3 regions of the Duganella sp. LjRoot269 genome follow, and region 1 is predicted to be linked to each of the others. Evidence: predicted binding sites of a transcription regulator. Region 1 holds the regulator's gene; each other region holds the start of a gene.
The links. Region 1 encodes sigma-54, which starts transcription at its own class of promoters, with help from an activator protein. Its sites were predicted from a motif close to TGGCANGNAANCTGCTTT; they were not measured.
Positions count from the first base shown of each region.

Region 1 (7,696 bases):
GGCGATGCGCATGACGACCCCGGCGCTGACCGTGTTCCCGGACGAGGAAAGAATGGAAACCACGGCGCCGGTCGCGCTGGAAATGGGCAACGCGACGGCCAACGGCGTCGGCATGAAGGCCAACAACGCCACCCGCCAGGTGCAACTGGGCGGACGCGGGCAACTGACCGTGCCGCCGCGCGGCCATTGAAAGAACCAATGATGAAGAATGGAATGATGATGAAAAAACTGATCCTGACGGCCGCGATGCTGCTGATGGCGGCTGGCGCGGCCCATGCGGAAAAAGCCGACGCCAACAAACCGACCAAGATCGATTACGACGATCTGCAGATCGACGACGTCAAGCAAATCAAGACGCTGATCGGCAACGTCGTGCTGACCCGCGGCACCTTGCTGATGAAATCGCCAAAGGCGGTCGTGACGACCGATCCGGAAGGCTATAACTTTGTCGTGCTGACCAGCACGCCTGGCACGCTGTCCACCTTCCGCCAGAAGCGCGACGGCGCTGGCGACCAGTGGATTGAGGGCGAAGCCGAACGCATCGAGTACAGCGACAAGACCGACCTGGTAAAGCTGTTCGCCAAGGCCAAGGTACGCCAACTGGAGGGCGGTCGCCTGGCCAGTGAAGTCGACAGCGAATTCATTTCCTATGACAGCCGCACCGAACATTTCGATGTCAAGAACAACGTCTCTGGCGTCAGCAAACCGGGTGCAGGCCGCGGCACCATGGTGATCCAGCCGACGATCCGTCCGCCTGCAGCCTCGGCTCCCGCCGCCTCCGCCACCACGCCTACGCCGGGGAAATAAATGGAACCATCCTGCGGTAGCACCCTGATCGTCAAAGGCCTGCAAAAGACTTACGGCAAGCGCCAGGTCGTGCACGACGTTTCGCTGCAGGTCGAGTGCGGCGAAGTGGTCGGCCTGCTGGGCCCCAACGGCGCCGGCAAGACCACCTCGTTCTACATGATCGTCGGCCTGGTGCCGTCGGACGCCGGCACCATCGACATCAGCGGCACCGACATCTCCAGCCTGCCGATCCACCGCCGCGCGTCGCTGGGGCTGTCCTACCTGCCGCAGGAGGCGTCGGTGTTCCGCAAGCTGACCGTGGAAGAAAATATCCGCGCCGTCCTCGAAATCCAGAAAGTGGACGGCAAGCCTTTATCCAAGGCTGCAATTGATGAACGGCTCAATACCCTGCTGGCCGATTTGCAGATCGAAAAGTTGCGCGAAAACCAGGCGCTGTCGCTGTCGGGCGGCGAACGCCGCCGGGTCGAGATCGCGCGCGCGCTGGCCACCAATCCGCGCTTCGTGCTGCTCGACGAACCATTCGCCGGGGTCGACCCGATCGCCGTCATTGAGATCCAGCGCATCGTGCGCTTCCTCAAGGAACGCGGCATCGGCGTCCTCATTACCGATCACAATGTGCGCGAGACGCTGGGCATCTGCGACCGCGCGTATATCATCAACCAGGGCACGGTATTGGCTTCAGGCCGGCCAGACGACATCATCGCCAATGAGTCGGTGCGTCGCGTGTACCTGGGTGAACACTTCAGGATGTAGCCTTACCCCATGAAACAGTCATTGCAACTGCGCACGTCGCAGCACCTCGCGCTGACACCTCAGCTGCAGCAGTCGATCCGGCTGCTGCAGTTGTCCACGCTGGAGCTGCACCAGGAACTCGAACAGCTGCTGACCGATAACCCGCTGCTGGAGCGTCTCGACGACCCGCTGGACCGCTCGCTGCGGCTGCTGTCGGACGGCGCCATCAGCCAGCAGGCCCCGGTCGGCGACGCGCCGCCGGAAGGCCCGCCCAACGCGCAGGAAGCGCCGGCCGCCGACGCCGACAACTACGACGGCCCTGCCGCCGACACCGAAAGCACCAGCAGCGACGCCGACGTCGACTGGAGCGACGCCGGCCGCAGCAAGGCGCCCGACGACGAGGACGCGCGCCCGCAGCTCGAAGCCAACCACTGCACGCTGCGCGAGCACCTGATGGAACAGATGCGCGTGACGGTGCTGGAAATGCGCGACCGCGCGCTGGTCGAGCTGATCATCGACGCGCTCGACGAAAACGGCTACCTGGAGGAATCGCTGGAGGACATCCACGCCCGCCTGCCGGAGGAGCTGGAACTGGACATCGACGAACTGCAGACCGCCTTGTCGCTGCTGCAGAGCTTTGATCCGATGGGCGTGGGCGCGCGCAACGCCTCCGAGTGCCTGGCGCTGCAAATCAAGCGCTTGCCGGGCGTGCCGATGGTGACGCGGCGCATGGCGCTGGCCATCGTGGAAAACCATCTGACGTGGTTTGCCCAGCGCGATTTCAACAAGCTGAAAAAAGCGCTGCTGTGCGACGACGAGGATTTGCGCGAGGCGCAGACCGTGATCCGCCAGTGCAATCCGCACCCCGGTTCGGCGTTCGCGTCGGACGTGTCCGACTACGTGGTGCCGGACGTCATCGTCAAGAAATCGCGCACCGGCTGGCAGGTCAGCCTGAACAACGACGTCATGCCGCGCCTGCGCGTCAACGCCATGTACGCCAACCTGCTCAAGCAGGGAAAAGGCGAGGGCGCGATGGGCGCGCAGCTGCAGGAAGCCAAGTGGCTGATCAAGAATATGCGCCAGCGTTTCGACACCATCCTGCGCGTCGCCCAGGCGATAGTAGAAAGACAAAAGAACTTTTTCTCGCACGGCGCGGTTGCCATGCGCCCCCTTGTGCTTCGCGAAATTGCTGATACACTGGGTTTACACGAGAGTACTATTTCTCGGGTAACAACTCAAAAATACATGCTGACCCCGCACGGCATGTTTGAGTTGAAATATTTCTTTGGTAGCCATGTCGCCACCGAAGCGGGAGGGGAAGCAAGTTCGACGGCGATACGCGCACTCATCGTGCAATTGACAGGAGCAGAAGACCCGAAAAATCCTTTATCCGACAGTAAGATTGCGGACATGCTGGGAGAACAAGGCATGGTGATTGCGCGACGAACTGTTGCCAAATATCGCGAAGCGTTGAAAATCCCGCCAGTCAGTCTCCGCAAGTCTTTGTAGTTACTTGGTTCCTGCGCGCCCGGTAGTAATGGGCCACGCACTAACCGTAAGAAGCGACATCATCTTTAGGAGTGTGTATGAATCTCACCATCAGTGGACATCATCTCGAAGTGACCTCGGCCATCCGTGAATACGTGCAGAACAAGCTCGAACGCGTCACACGCCACTTTGATCAAGTGATTGATATTGCTGTCATTCTGACTGTAGATAACCTTAAAGAGAAAGAGAAACGCCAGAAGGCTGAAATCAACCTGCGCATGTCGGGTAAAACCGTCTACGTGGAAAGCCTGTCCCAGGACCTGTACGCCGCCATCGATACGCTGATCGACAAGCTGGATCGGCAGGTCATGAAATACAAAGCCAAGGTCCAAGAGCACGGCCACGATGCGATCAAGCATCTCCCGGATAGCTACGAACCCGCTGCCGCCGCCCTATAACAACGGCCCCGGCACCACTCGACTAAGGGCGCATCGGCGCCCTTTTTTGAGGTAAGATAGTTAAACGTTTAACTTGATGAGCCCTCCCATGAAATCTCACCTGATTGCCAGCACGTCATTGCTTGGCCTGCTCGCCACCGGCGCGGCGCTGGCGTGCGAAGCCCCGCCGCCGGCCCGCATCGACATCGACGCCAACAGCTACTACTCGGACGCGCACCATTCCGTCATCGATCCGGTGCTACGGGCGCGCAACATCGCCAACACCAAGCCGATCGAAGACTTCCTGGCCGAGGTGGCGAAGGGCGCCACCGCCTACCAGCTCGACCCCAAGGCCAACGCGGCCGACGGCGCCTGCGCGCTGACCTGGCTGGCCAGCTGGGCCGGGCAGAAGGCCATGCTGGGCAAGCTGTCCAGCGAGCAGGCCTACTACGTGCGCAAGTGGACGCTGGGCGGCATGGCGCTCAGCTATGCGCGCCTGAAGCCGGCCGCCGGCGCCGCGCAGCAGCAGGCCATCGAAGGCTGGCTCAAGACGCTGGCCGACGCCACGATGGCGCACTCCGATGCGAAGAAGGGCGGCCGCAACAACCACTACTACTGGGAAGGCCTGGCCGTCACCGCGGTCGGCGGCGTGACGGGCGACCAGCGCTACCTGGGCTGGGGCCGCAAGGTGTTCGACCACGCGATGGGGCAGATGGCGGCCGACGGTTCGCTGCCGGCCGAGATGGAGCGCGCGGCCAAGGCGCTGCACTACCAGGTGTACGCCACCGTGCCGTTGGTGATGATCGCATCGATCCTGGACCTGCATGATCCCAAGCTGGACCAGATCGTCAAGTTCACCGTTGCGGCGTCGGCAGATCCGTCGGGCATCGCCAAGGCCACCGGCTTCGAGCAGGAGCGCGTCGGCGTGCTCGACGTGACCACCATCTACGGCCGCCACGAAGGCAAGCCGCAGGAGGTGCCGGCGAAGAAGCAATGGCAGCCGCGCCTGGGCGGCGACCTCAATCTGCCCAATCCGCTCGAACATCTGGCGGCGCCGAAGTCGCAGTAGAATAGGGCTTTTCCTTCAGCCCTTTTTACTCATGAGCGAATACGTCCACACCAGCGTCGGCAACGGCACCGGCACCATCACGCTGGACCGGCCCAAGGCCCTGAACTCGCTGTCGCTGGCGATGGTGCGCGACATCACGCAGGCGCTGCTGGCATGGCGCGACGACACTTCGGTGGCCGCCGTGGTCATCCGCAGCAGCAGCGAAAAGGCGTTCTGCGCCGGCGGCGACATCCGCTTCTTCTACGACGTCGGCCGTGGCTCGCCGCAGGGCGGCAGCGCGCTGCTGGAGGATTTCTTCAGCGAGGAATACGCGCTCAACCACCTGATTCATTTTTATCCCAAGCCCTACATCGCGCTGATGGACGGCGTGGTCATGGGCGGCGGCATGGGCGTCTCGCAGGGCGGCCCGGACTGCCGCGTGCGCATCGTCACCGAGCGCACGCGGATGGCGATGCCGGAAGTGAACATCGGCCTGTTCCCTGACGTGGGCGGCAGTTACTTCCTGCCGCGCGCGCCGGGCAAGCTGGGCTACTATCTCGGCCTGACCGGCGTGACGATAGGCGCGGCCGACGCGCTGTACGCCGGCCTGGCCGACCACTACGCGGCCGTGGCCGACATGGAGGTGCTGGAGGCGATCCTGGAGTCGACCGCGGGCGCGGAACTGCCGGAGGCGATCGCCGCCTTCGCCGCCCCCTACAGGCCGGCCGAGGGCAAGCTGGAGGCCGAGCGCGCCGCCATCGACCGCCACTTCGGCGCCGGCTCGGTGCCGGCCATCGTCGCCTCGCTCAAGACGGACGACAGCGCCTTCGCGCAGAAAACGCTGGAGATCATGGTTACCCGTTCGCCGCTGATGATGTGCGTCACGCACGAGCTGCTGAAGCGCGGCGCCGCTTCAAGCGTGGCCGACTGCCTGCGCATGGAACGCACGCTGGTGCGCCACAACTTCGAGGACGGCGAAGTGATCGAAGGCGTGCGCGCCCTCGTCATCGACAAGGACAACGCGCCGCAGTGGAAGCCGTCGTCGCTCGAAGAAGTAACCGAAGAAATGGTGCAGCGCTTCTTCCAGCCTGTGTGGCCGGATTACGCGCACCCGCTGCGCCACCTGGACTAGGCGCCGATGTCCGTCCAACTGGACCGTATCGACATCCAGATACTGAACCTGTTGCAGGACGACGCGACGATACCGCTGCGCCGTCTTGCCGAGCTGGTACACGCCTCCGCCGCCACCTGCCAGCGCCGCATCGCCCAGCTGCGCGCCAGCGGCGTCCTGGTCAAGGATGTGGCGCTGGTCGACCGCGTGCGGGTCGGCCGTCCGCTGACGGCGTTTGTCACGGTGCAGCTGGAGCAGCAAAATACCGCGCTGCTGAAGATGTTCGAGTCGCTGATGCGCGAAGAGTCCGACGTCATGGCCTGCTACGAAGTGGCCGGCGAATTCGACTTCATGCTGGTGGTCACGGCGGCGTCGATGGAATCGTTCCAGGCGTTCACGCGGCGCGTTTTCACGTCGAACAACAACGTCAGCAACTACAAGAGCTTGCTGGCCATGAACTGCGCCAAGTTCGAGACCAAGGTGCCGCTGTGAAAATTGAATAATTCGTGCACCGCAAGGGGCAAGAATGCGATTTTGTCTCACGGCCGCTCGGTAAGATGTGCCTTCCATCTACACAGGAATGCCATCATGATCGACCACGTTTCCATCGGCACGCGCGAGCTCGCGCGCGCGACCGCCTTTTACACCGCCTGCTTCAACCCGCTGGGCTACAGCTTGCAGCACCAGGACGCCACGCAAGTGATCTACGGCGCCGACGGCGCGTGGAGTTTCTGCCTGTATCCGTCCAGCGGCGACGGCGTGCTGGCCGGCGACCGCGCGCACCTGGCGGTGTCCGCACCGAGCCGGCAGGCCGCGCGGGAATTCTTCCATGCCGCCATGAGCCTGGGCGCGATGGCGCTGCGCGAGCCGGGCCTGCGGCCCGACATCAACGACCGGTATTTCGGCACCATGATCAAGGACCCCGACGGCCACACCATCGAAGTGGTGCACTGGAGCCGATGATATTTTTGCTGGCCCTGGTTTGTTACTGCTCGCGGTGGCGCAGCACCACGCGCTCCGTGGCGTGGAAGTAGGCGGCCAGTTTTTCCGCCATGTAGACCGAGCGGTGCTGGCCGCCGGTGCAGCCCAGCGCCACCGTCAGGTAGCTGCGGTTGTCGGTCTTGAAGGACGGCAGCCACTTTTCCACGAAGGCGCGGATGTCGCTCATCATTTCCAGCGCGCTCGGCTGCGCGTCGAGGAACTCGATCACCGGCGCGTCGCGTCCCGTCAGCGGGCGCAGCGTCAGGTCGTAATAGGGATTCGGCAGCGCCCGCACGTCGAACACGAAATCCGCGTCCATCGGTACGCCCAGCTTGAAGGCGAACGATTCGAAGAACAGCGTCAACGGCGCGCGTTCCGCCGCCACCAGGTCCTTGACCCAGGTGCGCAGCTTGTTGGCGCTCAGTTCCGACGTGTCGATCACGTGACCCAGCTGCTCGATATGCGACAGCCGCTCGCGCTCTTCCAGGATGCATTCGATCAGCGTGCGGCGCGCGGCGGGGTTCTGTCCCGGCCGCAGTTCGTGCGACAGCGGATGGCTACGCCGCGTTTCCGAAAACCGCGCCACCAGCGAGTGCGTGTTGGCGGTCAGGAACATGACCTTGACGTCGTGGCCTTCCTCGCGCAGCCGCTTGACGTCGGCCGGCAGCGAAGCCAGCGACTCGGCGCTGCGGGCGTCGACGGCCACGGCCAGCGCCTGCAGGCCTTCCTCTGCCAGCGTGGTCACCAGGTGGGACAGCAGGGCGGGCGGCAGGTTGTCGACGCAATAGTGTCCCGTGTCTTCCAGGACGTTGAGGGCGACGGATTTGCCGGAGCCCGAAATGCCGGTGATGAGTACGATGCGCATGCTCAGTCTCCGCTCATGGCTTGGCGTTGGTGGAGCGGGGAATTCGTGGAGCGCAGCTCCGCGCCTGCGGAACGGTTGCGCCATGCATGGCGCAACTCCTTAGCAACATTCAATCTTTGCTGCATTTCAATCTCCGCTCATTGCTTGGCGTTGCCGTTCCATGAATTCCTGCAGCGTGTCGATGCCGCGCAATTGCAGGATGGTATTGCGCACGGCGGCCTCCAGTA
Region 1 is NZ_CAXUSL020000001.1:965,908-973,603, forward strand. Features, by position in the region: gene lptC (LPS export ABC transporter periplasmic protein LptC) at 1-190, shown strand, start outside; gene lptA (lipopolysaccharide transport periplasmic protein LptA) at 214-807, shown strand; gene lptB (LPS export ABC transporter ATP-binding protein) at 808-1,560, shown strand; gene ACSQ3S_RS04220 (RNA polymerase factor sigma-54) at 1,570-3,048, shown strand; gene hpf (ribosome hibernation-promoting factor, HPF/YfiA family) at 3,126-3,485, shown strand; gene ACSQ3S_RS04230 (alginate lyase family protein) at 3,574-4,533, shown strand; gene ACSQ3S_RS04235 (enoyl-CoA hydratase/isomerase family protein) at 4,565-5,644, shown strand; gene ACSQ3S_RS04240 (Lrp/AsnC family transcriptional regulator) at 5,651-6,115, shown strand; gene ACSQ3S_RS04245 (VOC family protein) at 6,212-6,586, shown strand; gene rapZ (RNase adapter RapZ) at 6,609-7,469, opposite strand; gene hprK (HPr(Ser) kinase/phosphatase) at 7,596-7,696, opposite strand, start outside.

Region 2 (7,696 bases), 2.7 Mb from region 1:
CCCAGTCGGCGGTCGCGGTGGCGTCGTCCAGGCTTTGCGGCCAGGTGTCGGCGATGGCCTGGCGGCTGTCCGGCTTGTAACCGATCTTGAAGTCCGGCAGCGCGCGGGTGATCGCGGCGGCCAGCTGTTCCGGATTGAACGACACGCCGGCCACGTTGTAGGCCGAGCGCACCTTGACCTGTTCGGCCGGCGCGTCCATCAGTTCGATGGTGGCGCGGATGGCATCGGGCATGTAGATCATCGGCAGCGTGGTCTGCGGGCCGAGGAAGCATTCATAGCGCTCGCCGCGCAGCGCCGAGTGGAAGATGGCGATGGCGTAGTCGGTGGTGCCGCCGCCCGGTGGCGACTTGAAGCTGATGATGCCCGGGTAGCGGATCGAGCGCACGTCGACGCCATACTTGATGAAGTAGTACTCGCACAGGCGCTCGCCGGCCAGCTTGCTGATGCCGTAGATGGTGGTCGGATCCATCACCGTGGTTTGCGGCGTATTGACGGCCGGCGTGTTCGGGCCGAAGGCGGCGATCGACGAAGGCCAGAAGATGCGCAGCGGCTTGCCGATGGCGCCGCGCTCACGCGCCACTTCCAGGATGTTGAGCAGGCCGTCCATGTTCAGCGTCCAGGCTTTCAGCGGCGCCGCTTCGCCGGTGGCCGACAGCATGGCCGCCAATTGGTAGACCTGGGTGATGCCCTCTTGCGTGACCAGCGCCGACAGCGCTTCCTTGTCCAGCACGTTCAGCGGCGTGTAGCGCGCCGCGTTGTACAGGTTGGTCGGGCTGATGTCGCTGGCGATGACGTTTTGCGCGCCGTGCTGGGCGGCCAGGGCCTCCACCAGTTCACTGCCGATCTGGCCGTTGGCGCCGATAACAAGGATGCGTTGTTGTTCCATTTTTATGTTCCTGACGATTTTCATGTTTAGTTTTTCAGCAGGCCCAGTTCTTGGCCCGCCTGTTCGAATGCTTTGAGCACGGTGTCCAGCTGTTCGCGGGTGTGAGCCGCCGACAGTTGGACACGGACGCGCGCCTGGCCCATCGGGACCACCGGGTAGAAGAAGCCGCTGAGCAGAACGCCCAGCTCATACATTCGTGCCGCGAATTTCTGCGCGACGGGCGCATCGAACAACATGACAGGAACTACAGGGTGCGTACCGGGCTTGATGGTGAAGCCGATACGCTCGATCTCCTTGCGGAAGTAAGCGGTGTTTTCATGCAGGCGGTCGCGCAGCTCGGTCGATTGCGACAGCTGCTGCAGCACCGCCAGCGAAGCGCCGGCGATCGACGGCGCCAGCGTGTTGGAGAACAGGTAGGGACGCGATTTCTGGCGCAGCATGTCGATCACTTCCTTGCGCGCCGAGGTGAAGCCGCCCATCGCGCCGCCCAGCGCCTTGCCCAAGGTGCCGGTGATGATGTCGATGCGGCCCATGACGTTGTGGTGCTCGTGCGTGCCGCGGCCGGTCGCGCCCATGAAGCCGGAGGCGTGGCATTCGTCGATCATCACCAGCGCGCCGTACTTGTCGGCCAGGTCGCAGATCTTGTCCAGCTGGGCGATGGTGCCGTCCATCGAGAACACGCCGTCGGTGACGATGACCTTGTGGCGCTTGTCGGACGCCGCCTGCAGCTGCACTTCCAGATCGGCCATGTCGTTGTGGGTGTAGCGGAAGCGCGCGGCCTTGCACAGGCGGATGCCGTCGATGATCGAGGCGTGGTTCAGCGCGTCGGAGATGATGGCGTCGTTTTCATCGAACAGCGGCTCGAACACGCCGCCGTTGGCGTCGAAGGCCGCCGCGTACAGGATGGTGTCCTCGGTACCGAGGAACTTCGAGATCGCCTGTTCCAGCTGCTTGTGCACCGTCTGGGTGCCGCAGATGAAACGTACCGACGACAGGCCGTAGCCGTATTTCTCGGTCGCGTCGATCGCGGCCTGGGCCACCCACTCCTGGCCGGACAGTCCGAGGTAGTTGTTGGCGCACATATTAATCAAGGTGCGGCCATCCTCGCCCACCACTTCCGAGCCCTGGCGCGACGCCAGCACACGCTCGGGCTTGTACAGGCCCTGCTCGCGCAGCTGGTCGAGGTTTTGCTGCAGGCCGCTGAAGAAGGAGGTTTTGGCTTGGATGGTCATGATAGTCCTTGTGTGTGGTACGATTTCACCGCGTTTACACTGTCTTATGCGAAATCCGTTATTTCGAACTCAAATTCAATATATCGAATATTACAGAGAACCAGTGAACTCTGCAAGCCGCGCACCAGCGGCGATTCAATTGAAATTTAGTCCATCTGCCGAATAAAACAATGAAAACACCTGTTTCGACAAACGCCCCACCGGAAGTCGGCGCCGCCCTGCAGCGGCTGCGCCTGGCGCGCGGCCTGACCCTGGAAGACCTGTCCCGGATCGCGGGGGTCTCCAAGTCGATGCTGTCGCAGATCGAGCGCGAGAAGGCCAACCCGACCATCGCCATCACCTGGCGGCTGGCCAATGCGCTGGGAGTGCAGATCGGGGAACTGCTGGCAACGGCCGAACGGGAGACGGAGACCGTCCGCGTGATCGAGGCGCACGAAATTCCTACCCTGCCCGGCCATCACGCCGGCTACGTGCTGCGCATCCTGGGCCCGCTGGAACTGGCGAGCAAATATGAGTGGTATGAACTGACGCTGGTGCCGGGCGGCGAACTGGCCTCGCAGGGACATGATCCTGGCGCGCAGGAACACCTGACGCTGCTGCACGGTTCGGTGGAAGTGGAAGTGGGACCCGACAAGAAGAAGGTCAAGCTGGGCAGCACGGCGCGCTACCCGGGTGACCAGCAGCACATCATCCGCAACGTCGGCAAGACCGAGGCGAAGGCGCTGCTGGTGGTGATACACCGTTAATTGGTTACCAATTCGACTCCCGCTCCGGAGTCGATGTGATGCGGTGGATCGACAGGTCGGCCCCCTGGAACTCCTCCTCCGGATCGAGACGCAGGCCGAGCGTGGCTTTCAGCAGGCCGTAGATGGCGAAGCCGCCGATCAGGGCGATCGCCACGCCGAGCAAGGTGCCGCCCAGCTGCGCCGCCAGCGACACGCCGCCGATGCCGCCCAGGGCTTTCTGGCCGAAGATACCCGCCGCGATACCGCCCCACGCGCCGCACAGGCCGTGCAGCGGCCACACTCCCAGCACGTCGTCGATCTTCCATTTGTTCTGCGCCAGCGTGAACATCCAGACGAACACACCGCCGGCGATGGCGCCGGTGGCCAGCGCGCCCAGCGGGTGCATCAGGTCCGAGCCGGCGCACACCGCCACCAGGCCGGCCAGCGGCCCGTTGTAGGCGAAGCCGGGATCGTTCTTGCCCATCAACAGCGCGACCAGCGTGCCGCCGACCATCGCCATCAGCGAATTGACGGCCACCAGGCCGTTCATCTTGTCCAGCGCCTGCGCGCTCATGACGTTGAAGCCGAACCAGCCCACCGTCAGAATCCACGCGCCCAGCGCCAGGAAAGGGATCGACGACGGCGGATGGGCGGCGATGGCGCCGTTCTTCATATAGCGTCCACGGCGGGCGCCCAGCAGCAGCACGGCCGGCAGCGCGACCCAGCCGCCGACGGCATGCACCACCACCGAACCGGCGAAATCGTGGAACTCGGCGCCGAAGGCGGAGGCCAGCCATTGCTGCACGCCGAAGCGGTGGTTCCAGACGATGCCTTCAAAGAATGGGTAGACAAAGCCGACCAGCAGCGCGGTGGCGACCAGCTGCGGATGGAAGCGCGCCCGCTCGGCGATGCCGCCCGAGATAATCGCAGGAATCGCCGCCGCAAAGGTCAGCAGGAAGAAGAACTTGACCAGCTCATAGCCGTTTTTGGCAGCCAGCACGTCGGCCGAGGAGAAGAAATTGACGCCATAGGCGATGCTGTAGCCGACAAAAAAGTACGCAATCGTCGACACCGCAAAATCCACCAGGATCTTGACCAGCGCGTTGACCTGGTTTTTCTTGCGCACCGTGCCCAGCTCCAGAAACGCGAAGCCGGCATGCATGGCCAAAATCATGATGGCGCCGAGCAAAATGAACAATGCGTCGGCGCCGTCTTTGTATCCACCCATCAAGATTACTCCCCAAAATAATGCAAAAGTTAAAAACGAATATGAGTAAAAGCAATATTCGTTCCACTTTGGTGCAAATTTTAAGTGACTGATTTCGCTGGGTTTTGTTTTGGTGAATACTTCGCACCACCGTCGTGCGCACCGAAAGATGGCATCATTTTGGTGCAGATCAGATCGGAGCTCCCGGAGGCACAGCAGGCAAGGCCCGCAGTTTGACGCTGCGCGGATCGGCCAGATAGCCGGCAATCAGCTCGGCCGCCTGCTTGCGGCTGCCGGCCGTGACACCTTTGCCGGGATTCTTTTGCAGCCACTGCGCCAGCTCGCGCACCGATTGCCGCACCTCCGCCGCCACCTGTGGATGCAGTTTGCCGCCGTCCAGCAGGTTCAGCATGGCGTCGGCCAGCACCCAGTCGGCCGCCAACTGCACCGCTTCGCCTCCGACGACCGAGGCCGGCACCGGCTCGCGCTTCCAGGTTTTTTGCAGCAGCAACGACAGCACTTCCTGCACGCCGGGCTGTTGCGCGTCGCGCGCGTGCTGCCAGGCGACGCGGTTGATACGGTTGGCGTCCAGCAGGAAGCCGGCCGTTTGCGCGGCGCCCGCCTCGGCGATCGAGAAGGCGTCGAACACCGAACCCATATTGGTGGCGAAGTATTCGCGGCTGCGTTCATGGCCCATCGCCGGCGGCGTCAGGACGTCCAGCACGCCGGCCGGCAGCGCCAGGTATTCGGCGCGCAGGCTGTCGGCCAGGCGGTTCAAAGCCTGGCGCTGAATCGCCGCTGGCGTGGCCTTGATGCCAGCCTTGCCCAGGCCGGCCTTGACGTCGCCCGCGCTGGTGTAATCGAAATCTCCGCCGCCGATCAGTCGCGCCACCGCTTCGCCCTGATAGCGCTGCAGCAGGTAGACAGGGACCAGCCGCGCTTCCAGCTCGCCGATCTGGCGGGCGTCCGGCAGCACATCCACCGAGAAGGTTTGCAGCGCGCGCTGGCGGACGGCGCCCAGTTGGTCCCAGGTCTTGATCGAGTCCGGTCCGAAGTCCCACAACAGGCCGTCGGGATGGCTGGAGCCTGGCGAGCGGTCGTCCTGGTCGCTGGAGTACGGCATGCCGGCTGCGCGCGCATCGGCGCGCAGCTTGGCCAGCGCCGCCTGTTCCTGAGTGCCGCCGCCAAAGTCGCCGTAGATGTATTTGACGATGTAGTCGTCCCACGGCCCGACGCCGACGCCATAGGCATCCGCCAGATCGACATTGCCCCTGGCGTCAAGCTTCAGTATCGGATGGGGGTAATCCATCACCGAGCCGTTGCCGTTGCCCATGCGGCTGGCCGCGAAATTATGGGCGAAGCCCAGCGTGTGTCCCACTTCATGCGCGGCCAGCTGGCGCAGTCGGGCCAGCGCCATTTCCTCGGCCAGCTTCTGCTTGTCGGCCGGAGCGTTCTTGCCGTACGGGGCAAGCAGGCTTTCGGCGATCAGGATGTCCTGGCGCACGCGCTGCGAACCCAGCGTGACGGCGCCGCGGATAATCTGTCCGGTACGCGGATCGGCCAGCGCGTTCCCGTAGGACCAGCCGCGCGTTGCGCGGTGTACCCAGTGGATGACGTTGTAGCGGATGTCCATCGCATCGACGCCCTCGGGCAGCAGCTCGACGCGGTAGGCGTCCTTGAAGCCGGCCTTCTCGAAGGCGCTGGCCCACCACGAGGCGCCGGCGATCAATGCCGAGCGCACGGGCTCCGGCGCGCCGCGGTCGACGTAGTAGACGATGGGCTTCTTGACGGTGCTCACCGCCGCCGACGGATCGGTCTTTTCAAGGCGGTGCCGTACTTGCCAGTGAACGTCGATGCTGCTGGCGAGCGGCGTGGCGAAGTCGTAGTAGCTGGTGTCGAAGCCACCGGAATATGGATGGTAGGCGCGTGGCTGCCAGCCGCCGGCTTTTTCACCCACCTCGGGCAGGCGCACCATGCTGATGCGCTGGCGCAGCGACAGGCTGGCGGGATCGGCGCCAACCTGGCGCACATACTCGGCCTGTCCGGGACCGGCAAAGGTCAGCAGCGACTCCAGTTCGATGTTGTCCGGGAAGGCCTTGGCCTCTTCCGCCAGCACAGCGCTACGCGTGGCATCTACCTGGTAGGCGCCCTGCTTGGCGGCCGTCAGGCGCGCGACGACGCCGTGACGGTCGGCCAGCAGGAAGCTGGAGAAGTCGATGAGATGACGCCCGCCATCAGCGGCGAGAATGTCGCCGGACCACAGTACGGCGCTGGCAAAGGATTCCTGCACGGCGGCGCGTTCGTCCTTGTCCGGCGAAGCGGCGATGAAGTTGGTGTTTTCCTGGACCAGGAACAGCCTGGCGCCACGTTTTTCAAAGTGCGCCATGCGCATCTCGCCCGGCTGGCCGCGATCGAGGCCGACGTCGTTCGAGCCCAGTGCGTAAGGCAAGGAACTCAGTAGCAGGAAGGGCTGGTTCAACGCGGCCACCGACAGCAGCACCCTGCCCTTGTCGGTATCGCGCCAGACGTCGATGAAGCCCGGCTGCGATTGCATGCCGCGCGTGACGTCGGCGATCTGCCTGGCAGCCGGCGCCGTGGACGAAACGGCCGAAGGCGAAGCGGCGGCGCCAACCACCGGTGCCGCGCCCGACATCAAAATGGCGAGCAGCAGCGGCCCGGCGGCTGGCGCGGCCCTCACTGCTGGCCCGCCGCTTTGACGCCTTCAGCGGCGCCGTCCATCTTCAGCGCGCGGCTCAGGAAGCCCCAGCGGTCCGCCACTTCCTCGATCTGCTTGGTGGTCGGCTTGCCGGCGCCGTGGCCGGCCTTGCTGTCGATACGGATCAGGATGGGCGCGCCGCCCGGCGCCTGATCGGCCTGCGCGGTCGCGGCGAACTTGAAGCTGTGGGCCGGTACCACGCGGTCGTCATGATCGGCGGTGGTGATCATGGTCGCCGGATAGCAGGTGCCCTTCTTCAGGTTGTGCAGCGGCGAGTACTTGACCAGCGCCTTGAATTCGTCGGCGTTGTCGGACGAGCCATAGTCCGAAGTCCAGGCCCAGCCGATGGTGAACTTGTGGAAGCGCAGCATGTCCATCACGCCGACCTGCGGGATCGCCGCCGCGAACAATTCGGGACGCTGCGTCATCGCCGCACCGACCAGCAGGCCGCCGTTGCTGCCGCCGCCGATGGACAGCTTGGCCGGCGACGTGACCTTGTGCTCGATCAGCCATTCGGCCGCGCCGATGAAATCGTCGAACACATTCTGCTTCTGCAGCTTGGTGCCGGCCGCATGCCACGATTCGCCGTACTCGCCGCCGCCGCGCAGGTTGGCCATCACGTAGACGCCGCCCATTTCCAGCCACGCCAGGTTGGCGACCGAGAACGACGGCGTCAGCGAGATATTGAAACCGCCGTAGCCGTACAAGTAAGTAGGATTGCTGCCGTCCAGCTTCAGACCCTTCTTCGACACGATGAACATCGGCACCTTGGTGCCATCGCGGCTGGTGAAGAATTCCTGGCGTGTCTCAAACAAAGCCGGGTCGAAGTCCACCTTCGGCTGGCGGTACACGCTGCTCTTATTGGCCTTGAGGTCGTAGCGGTAGATGGTCGACGGCGTGGTAAAGCTGGTGTACGAGTAGAAGGTTTCG
Region 2 is NZ_CAXUSL020000001.1:3,622,377-3,630,072, reverse strand. Features, by position in the region: gene ACSQ3S_RS16240 (NAD-dependent epimerase/dehydratase family protein) at 1-886, opposite strand, end outside; gene kbl (glycine C-acetyltransferase) at 913-2,118, opposite strand; gene ACSQ3S_RS16230 (helix-turn-helix domain-containing protein) at 2,289-2,864, shown strand; gene ACSQ3S_RS16225 (ammonium transporter) at 2,869-4,071, opposite strand; gene ACSQ3S_RS16220 (zinc-dependent metalloprotease) at 4,241-6,748, opposite strand; gene ACSQ3S_RS16215 (prolyl oligopeptidase family serine peptidase) at 6,745-7,696, opposite strand, start outside.
Region 2: ACSQ3S_RS16225 (ammonium transporter) is a predicted target of sigma-54. The motif match lies at 4,120-4,137, and genes of this name have one in related genera.

Region 3 (7,696 bases), 1.3 Mb from region 1:
GGCTACGTCGAGCGTGCGCCGATAGGCTATTGGACGCTGCTGTTCGCGCTGTCGCTGACCTTGATGGTGGCCCTGGCCGCCATCACGCGTCACACCCGGATCGCCATGCGGATGGTGCCAGCAGACGCATTGCGCGCCTAGGCATGGCCGCAGACCGCCGACCCAGCCCCAGCCAGCCTGCTGCGCCAATCAGCAGCAGCATCAACGGCGACGGCTCCGGAACGAAGCGGCATGCGTCGCTGCAGTCGCTGGTGACGTCGTAGATGTAGCGCGGACCAGGGCCGCCGGCGGGATCGGGTTCCCAGCCGGGCAGGCCCGCCGTCGGCCTCCAGACGGCATGTTCGTTGAGCAAACCGCGTCCGAAGATGACGATGGTTCCTGGCGGCGACGGCAGCAGCCCCAGCGCGTCGGCCGGATTTTCCGTTGCCGGATCGGAGTCCGATCGGAGCCGCACCGTCATGACGCCGGCCAGGACGACAAATTCCAGCTGGTCGCTTACCGCTTCGCAGCTGAACAGGCCGCAAGTTCCGGCGATGTCGATCAGGCCGGGAACGACGGCGGGCGTCAGCGCCGCAGTGTTGGCGGTTTCTGTCAAGGTGATGACGATGGGGACGGCGGTGGCGGCGGTGGACAAACTGATTAGTCCGGCCAGTAAAATCGAACGTAACGTATTCATTTTCGTTTCCTTGTCCAGGTTGAATGACAAGGAAGCGGCATGCATAGATCGCGCCCAAAAAAATAGCCGTGCATGATCAAACACTTAGCCGCCTGGCCGGCGCTCAGTGTCAAGTATCTCGACAGTGGACTGCCTACAGGCTGGCCAGGCTCTTGAACTGGGCGGCGCGGCGGCGGGAGACTTCGACTTCGAGGTGGTCGCGTACCAGCAGGTCGAGGCCGCCGGCGTCGTTCGGCGTGACCTGGTCGATGTAGTCGAGGTTGACGATGTGGCGGCGGCTGGCGCGGAAGAAGCGCTGCGGGTCGAGCCGCTCTTCCAGCTGGTTCAGCGACCGCAGCATCAGCGGCTTGTGCTGGTCGAAATACACGCGCGTGTAGTTGCCGTCCGATTCGAACAGGCGCACGTCCTGCAGGCCGACGAACCAGCAACGCTCACCGTCCTTGATGAACAGTTTTTTTGCCGCCGTCGGCGCCACGGCGGCCACGCCGGCTTCCGCGTAGGCCAGCGCTCGCTGGTGGCGCATTGCGCAGCGCGCCAAGGCGGCGGCCATGCGCGCGGCCTGGATCGGCTTTTGCAGATAGTCCAGCGCGTTGACTTCGAACGCCTGCAACGCGTACTGGTCGAAGGCGGTGGTGAAGATCACTTCCGGCGCATCCTCCAGCGCCGCCAGCATGTCGAAGCCGCTGCCGCCGGGCATCTGCACATCGAGGAAAATCAGGTCGGGCTTGAGCGCGGCGATCTGCTGCACGCCGTCCGCCGCGTTGACGGCCTCGCCGACGATTTCCACTTCTGGATGTGCCGCCAGCAGGCGTCGCAGTTCAGCGCGTGCCAGGCGCTCGTCGTCGATCAGCAAAGCGCGCATCAGGCGGCCTCCGGTAAAGTCAGCGTGGCGCGTACCCAGCCACTGTTTTCTGTCAGGTCCAGGTTGGCGTTGGCACCCAGCGCCAGCGCCAGCCGCTTGCGTGTGTTGACCAGGCCTACCTTGGTCGAATTGGCGAACGGCAGGATGGCGCCGAGGTTGGCGATTTCGATGTGGATCATGCCGTCGTCCATGCGCTGCGCGCGGATGCGTATCTCGCTGCCGGTCGGGCTGGTCTCGACGCCGTACTTGACGGCGTTTTCCACCAGCGTCTGCAAGGCCATCGGCGGGATGCGCACGTGCTCCAGCCCCATGCCGATTTCCACGCTGACCCGCATGCGTTCCTCGAAGCGGATTTTTTCAATCGCCAGGTAGGCCTGCACGGCTTCGATTTCGGCGGCCAGCGGCACGGTATCGTTCTGGCCGGACTGCAGCGCGTAGCGCATCACGCTGGCCAGCTGGTCGATCATTTGCGCGGCGGCGTTCTGGTCTTCATAAATCAGCGCGCGCACGCTGTTCATGCTGTTGAAAAAAAAATGCGGATTGACCTGCGCCTGCAGGGCGCGCAGCTCGGCGTCCTTGGCGGCGATTTCCAGCCGCAACGCCTCCTGCTCGAAACGGTTGGCGCGGCGCAGCGACAGCACGGCCATGTAGAAGATATTCCACACCAGATAAACTCCCCACCAGAACATCAACGCGCCCGGCAGCCAGGCCACGCCGTGTACTTCGCCGAACGGCTTGATCACCAGGTAGCCGACCGTCTGCACGCCGGTGTGGATGGTGCCGAGCACCAGGATCGCCACCAGTATCACCTTCCAGTTGATGCGGATGCCGTTGCGGACCTGGGCCTTGAGCAGGCGGTGCCACAGGTCCGAGATGACCAGCCCCGCCGCCACGCCCCAGAAGGAGATGGCCACCATGCGGCCGGTGTGACTGTCGCCGGGCGTCATGGTCATCAACAGCAGGGGCAGGAAGTTCCAGCCTGCCAGCTGGAACACCCAGTACCAGTTCAGGCGGGCGAGCCAAGGGCGGTCGTTGGTCATGATGGGCTTATTTCAAAAAGTTATCGATACGATCATACATCCAAGTTGGATCGTCGTACATGATGAAGTGACGGGCGTTGTCCGCCAGCTCCACCTTGACGCCGGCCAGCTGCTGGTACTGCGCCTTGTACATCTGCTCGAACATCGGCTTGGTGCCGTAGTCCTTGTAGGCGATCCAGCTGCCCAGCACCAGCGTCGGCGCCTTGATGCGGCTGATGTCCTGGCGCATATCGTCGCTCATCATCTCGGTCATGGCGTTGATGACGGTAGGGCGGTCGGACAGTTTGCCCCAGCCCAGCGCGCGGTCGATGTCTTCCTGCTTGCTGATCATGCTGGCCAGCGTTTTCTGCTGGCCGGCGCGGTAGGCTTCGACGTCCTGCGCTTCCATGCGGGCACGCATGCCGGCGGCCATTTCCTTCATTTGCGCAGCGGTGATGCTGGGCATCTGGACGGCGGCCAGCGCCGGCAAAGTGTCGACGATGACCAGGCGGCCGACCTGGTCGGGATGATCCGCCGCCAGCTTCATGCCGATGAAGCCGCCGAGGCTGTGGCCGATGACGACGGGATGATCCAGCTTGTTGGCGGAGATGTAGTCGCTGATCTGCTGCTCGACGGCCGGCAACAGCGGGCCTGCGACGGCGGGCACGCCGGCGAAGCCGGCGACCGTCAGCACGTGGCACTGGTTCTTGGCGCCGCAATAGTGCGCGACCGTGCCATTCCACACTTCGCCGGCGGAGGCCAGGCCGGGAATCAGGATGATGGGCGCGCCCTTGCCGCTGACGTCGACTTTGAAGGCGGGATGGGCCGTGGTGGCGGCCGCGGCCGGCGCGACGGCATAGGCCAGCGTCAGGCTGGCGGCGATGGTGGCGATGCTTTTGATGAGCGTGCGTGGCATGGTGATCTCCGTTAGCGTGGGTAAGTGAAGCCATGCTAACGGTCGGCCGGCGCGCCGGCGACGGCTACTTGATGAGCGGTTTTTTTACCGTGATAAGCGGCAGGGCGAACCACAGCGTCAGCAGCAAGGCCAGCGCCAGCACGCAGGCGGCGGCGCTGATCGCCACCGAGGTGCTGACCAGGTAGACCACGACGAACATGTCGAGCGCCAGCCCGAACGCCAGCGGGACGAGCGCGGCGCTGATCATGCGGGACGAGAGCTTGACGATGGCTTCCGACACGCGGTGCGGCGCGACGATGCGGTGCCATGCGGCGGGTGACATGATCAGTGCGATAGAGATCACCACCATGGCCAGTGCGAACAGGTGCGTGGCCTGCACGGCGGCGGGCAGTTCGTCGAAGCGCTGGTTGAACACGGCGATGGTCTGGAAGCCGAACAGCGCCTGTATGCCGGGCAGCACCATGCGCGCTTCCTCGATGATGTTGCGCAGTTGTTCTTTCAGCGAGTTGGGTTCGGGTGGCGGCATGGGCCGATTCTAGCGCCGGCCGCCGGTCGCCGGCGCACGCTTATTTTCCAGCCTCGGCGCGCAGCTTGCGCCACAGCGTGGTGCGGCTGATGCCGAGGTAGTCCGCCGCCGCGTCGCGCCGGCCGCCGAAGCGGGCCAGCACGTCGGTGGCGCTGGCCGCCGCCGCGCGCCCGGCCGCCGCCGGTCCGGACAGCGCGGGGAGCGAGGAAGATACGGCAGCCTGTGCGGCGCCCAGGCCGGCCAGTTCCGGTGCCACGCCGAGCACGAAGGCCGGCGTCAGCGCCTGCAGCGGCTCGGCGGCCAGGAACAGCGCCAGGCGCTCGGTCAGGTTGCGCAGTTCGCGCACGTTGCCGGGCCAATCGTAGCGCTGCAGCAGCGGGGCGCAGGCCATTATCTCCGCGTGCAGGTTGGGATGCGGCCGCGCGCCCAGCGAGGCCAGCGCGTTCTTCAGCGACCACTCGGCCAGCGTCATCACATCTTCCGGCCGCGCGCGCAGCGGCGGCAGCGACAGCCGCAGCACGGCCAGCCGGTAGAACAGGTCGGCGCGGAAGCGGCCCTCGCGCACGCGCTGCTCCAGGTCGCAGTGGGTGGCGCTGATGATGCGCACGTTGACGGCGATAGGCCGCGTGCCGCCGACGCGCACCACCTCGCGCTCTTCCAGCACGCGCAGCAGGCGCGTTTGCAGCGTCAGCGGCATCTCGCCTATCTCGTCGAGGAACAGGGTGCCGCGGTTGGCCGCTTCAAACAGTCCCGCGTGGCCGCCGCGGCGCGCGCCGGTGAACGCGCCTTCCTCGTGTCCGAACAGCTCCGATTCCAGCAGCGATTCCGCGATCGCGCCGCAATTGACGGCCACGAACGGCCGGTTCTGTCCCAGCGTGCGCGGGCTTTCGCGATGGATGGCTTGCGCCACCAGTTCCTTGCCGCTGCCGGTTTCGCCTTGTATCAGCACGGTCGCCGGAGATTTCGCGTACAGCACCACGGCCTGCCGCAGCGTTTCCATCGCATCGGAATCGCCGCGCAGGTCGTTGATGCCATGCTTGGCGCGCAGCGTGTCCGCCACCACGGCGCCGCGCGCGCGGCTGCGGTTCGACTCCAGCTGCGTCAGGCGCGCCATTTCCAGCGCGTCGTCGAAGGCGTGGCGGATCGAGGCGGCGGAGTAGACGAACACGCCGGTCAGTCCCGCTTCCTCGGCCAGGTCGGTAATCAGGCCGGCGCCGACGATGGCCTTGATGCCGGCGGCCTTCAGGTCGTGGATCTGCGCGCGCGCATCCTCTTCGGTGGCGTAGGTGCGCTGCGCCACGTCGAAACCGAAGGTACCGGAAAACTCGGCCAGCTCCGGCAGCTTTTCCTGATAGGTGACGATGCCGATGCGGTCCGACACGCGCCGCGCCCGCGCCAGCGCCTGCATCACGTCGAAGCCGCTGAACTTGGCGATCACCACCGGCACCGACAACCGGCCCTTCAGGTAGGCGGCGTTGGAGCCGGCGGCGATGACCGCGTCGCAGCGCTCGGTGGCCATGCGTTCGCGGATATGGCGCGCCGCTTCGTCGAAGCCGAGATTGATCGGTTCGATGGTCGCCAGGTCGTCGTATTCCAGCGTGATGTCGCGGAACAGGTCGTACAGGCGCGAGACGGAAACCGTCCAGATCACCGGTTTGTCGTTGGCGTCGAAGGGCAGGGGTGTGGAATGGCGCATGTTTCAATTGTAACGCATTCGTTTCGATGTTTCATATTGAAACGAAGCTGAAACGTCGATTTGACGCAAGTGTTTGATTTATAAGGACTGATACTCTGGCACGCCCTTTGCACTAGTAAGCACAACTTCACCGCAACATTGAAAGGTCACAACATGAGTTCATACTCCGCAGGCGCCGCGTTCCGCAAAGCCGTTCAAGAGGAATCCCCGTTGCAGGTGGTCGGCGCGATCAACGCCAACCATGCCTTGCTGGCCAAGCGCGCCGGCTTCAAGGCCATCTACCTGTCGGGCGGCGGCGTCGCGGCCGGCTCGCTGGGCCTGCCAGACCTGGGCATCTCCAACCTGGACGACGTGCTGACCGACGTGCGCCGCATCACCGACGTGTGCGACCTGCCGCTGCTGGTCGACGTGGATACCGGTTTCGGCGCCTCCGCCTTCAACGTGGCGCGCACCGTCAAGTCGATGATCAAGTTCGGCGCCGCCGCCATGCACATCGAAGACCAGGTCGGCGCCAAGCGCTGCGGCCACCGTCCGGGCAAGGAGATCGTCACCAAGCAGGAGATGGTCGACCGCATCAGCGCCGCCGTCGATGCGCGCACCGACGACCAGTTCGTCATCATGGCCCGCACCGACGCGCTGGCCGTCGAAGGCCTGGACGCCGCGATCGAACGCGCCGTCGCCTGCGTTGAAGCGGGCGCCGACATGATCTTCCCGGAAGCGATGATCAGCCTGGACATGTACAAGAAATTCGCCGCCGCCGTCAAGGTGCCGGTGCTGGCCAACATCACCGAATTCGGCTCGACGCCGCTGTTCACCGTGGACGAGTTGCGCAGCGCCGATGTCGGCCTGGTACTGTATCCGCTGTCGGCCTTCCGCGCGATGAACAAGGCCGCGGAAAACGTCTACGGCGCGATCCGCCGCGACGGCACGCAGCAGAACGTCGTCGACACCATGCAGACCCGTGCCGAACTGTATGAACGCATCAACTACCACAGCTTCGAGCAGAAGCTGGATGCCCTGTTCGCTGCACAGAAAAAATAATTGAAATCGAGGAGACCCTGAAATGACCGAAGCCACCTTCAAACCAAAAAAATCCGTTGCCCTGTCGGGCGTCACCGCCGGTAACACGGCACTGTGCTCCGTCGGCAAGACCGGCAACGACCTGCACTATCGCGGCTACGACATCCTCGACGTCGCCAGCACCTGCGAGTTTGAAGAAATCGCCTACCTGCTGGTGCACGGCAAACTGCCGACCGCCGCCGAACTGAAAGGCTACAAGACCAAGCTGAAATCGCTGCGCGGCCTGCCGCAGTCGCTGAAGGCCGCGCTGGAAGCATTGCCCGCATCGGCCCACCCGATGGACGTGATGCGCACCGGCGTGTCGGTGCTCGGCTGCACCTTGCCGGAAAAGGATGACCACAACGTGCCGGGCGCGCGCGACATCGCCGACCGCCTGATGGCGTCGTTCGGCTCGATGCTGCTGTACTGGTACCACTTCAGCCACAACGGCAAGCGCATCGACGTCGAAACCGACGACGACTCCATCGGCGGCCACTTCCTGCACCTTCTGCACGGCGAGAAGCCGTCCGACAGCTGGGTCCAGGCGATGCACACCTCGCTGATCCTGTACGCGGAACACGAGTTCAATGCCTCCACCTTCACCAGCCGCGTCATCGCCGGCACCGGTTCGGACATCCACTCCGCCATCACCGGCGCGATCGGCGCGCTGCGCGGTCCCAAGCACGGCGGCGCCAACGAATTCGCCTTCGAGATCCAGAAGCGCTACGAAAACGCCGACGAAGCCGAAGCGGACATCCGCAACCGCGTCGCCAACAAGGAAGTCGTGATCGGCTTCGGCCACCCGGTGTACACCATCTCCGACCCGCGCAACGTGGTGATCAAGGAAGTGGCGCGCAAGCTGTCGCAGGAAGCCGGCTCGATGAAGATGTTCGACATCGCCGAGCGCCTGGAAACCGTGATGTGGGACATCAAGAAGATGTT
Region 3 is NZ_CAXUSL020000001.1:2,249,859-2,257,554, forward strand. Features, by position in the region: gene ACSQ3S_RS09970 (FtsX-like permease family protein) at 1-141, shown strand, start outside; gene ACSQ3S_RS09975 (PEP-CTERM sorting domain-containing protein) at 83-676, opposite strand; gene ACSQ3S_RS09980 (LytR/AlgR family response regulator transcription factor) at 810-1,538, opposite strand; gene ACSQ3S_RS09985 (sensor histidine kinase) at 1,538-2,578, opposite strand; gene ACSQ3S_RS09990 (alpha/beta fold hydrolase) at 2,586-3,473, opposite strand; gene ACSQ3S_RS09995 (DUF6328 family protein) at 3,538-3,999, opposite strand; gene prpR (propionate catabolism operon regulatory protein PrpR) at 4,040-5,695, opposite strand; gene prpB (methylisocitrate lyase) at 5,849-6,736, shown strand; gene prpC (bifunctional 2-methylcitrate synthase/citrate synthase) at 6,759-7,696, shown strand, end outside.
Region 3: prpB (methylisocitrate lyase) is a predicted target of sigma-54. The motif match lies at 5,792-5,809, and genes of this name have one in related genera.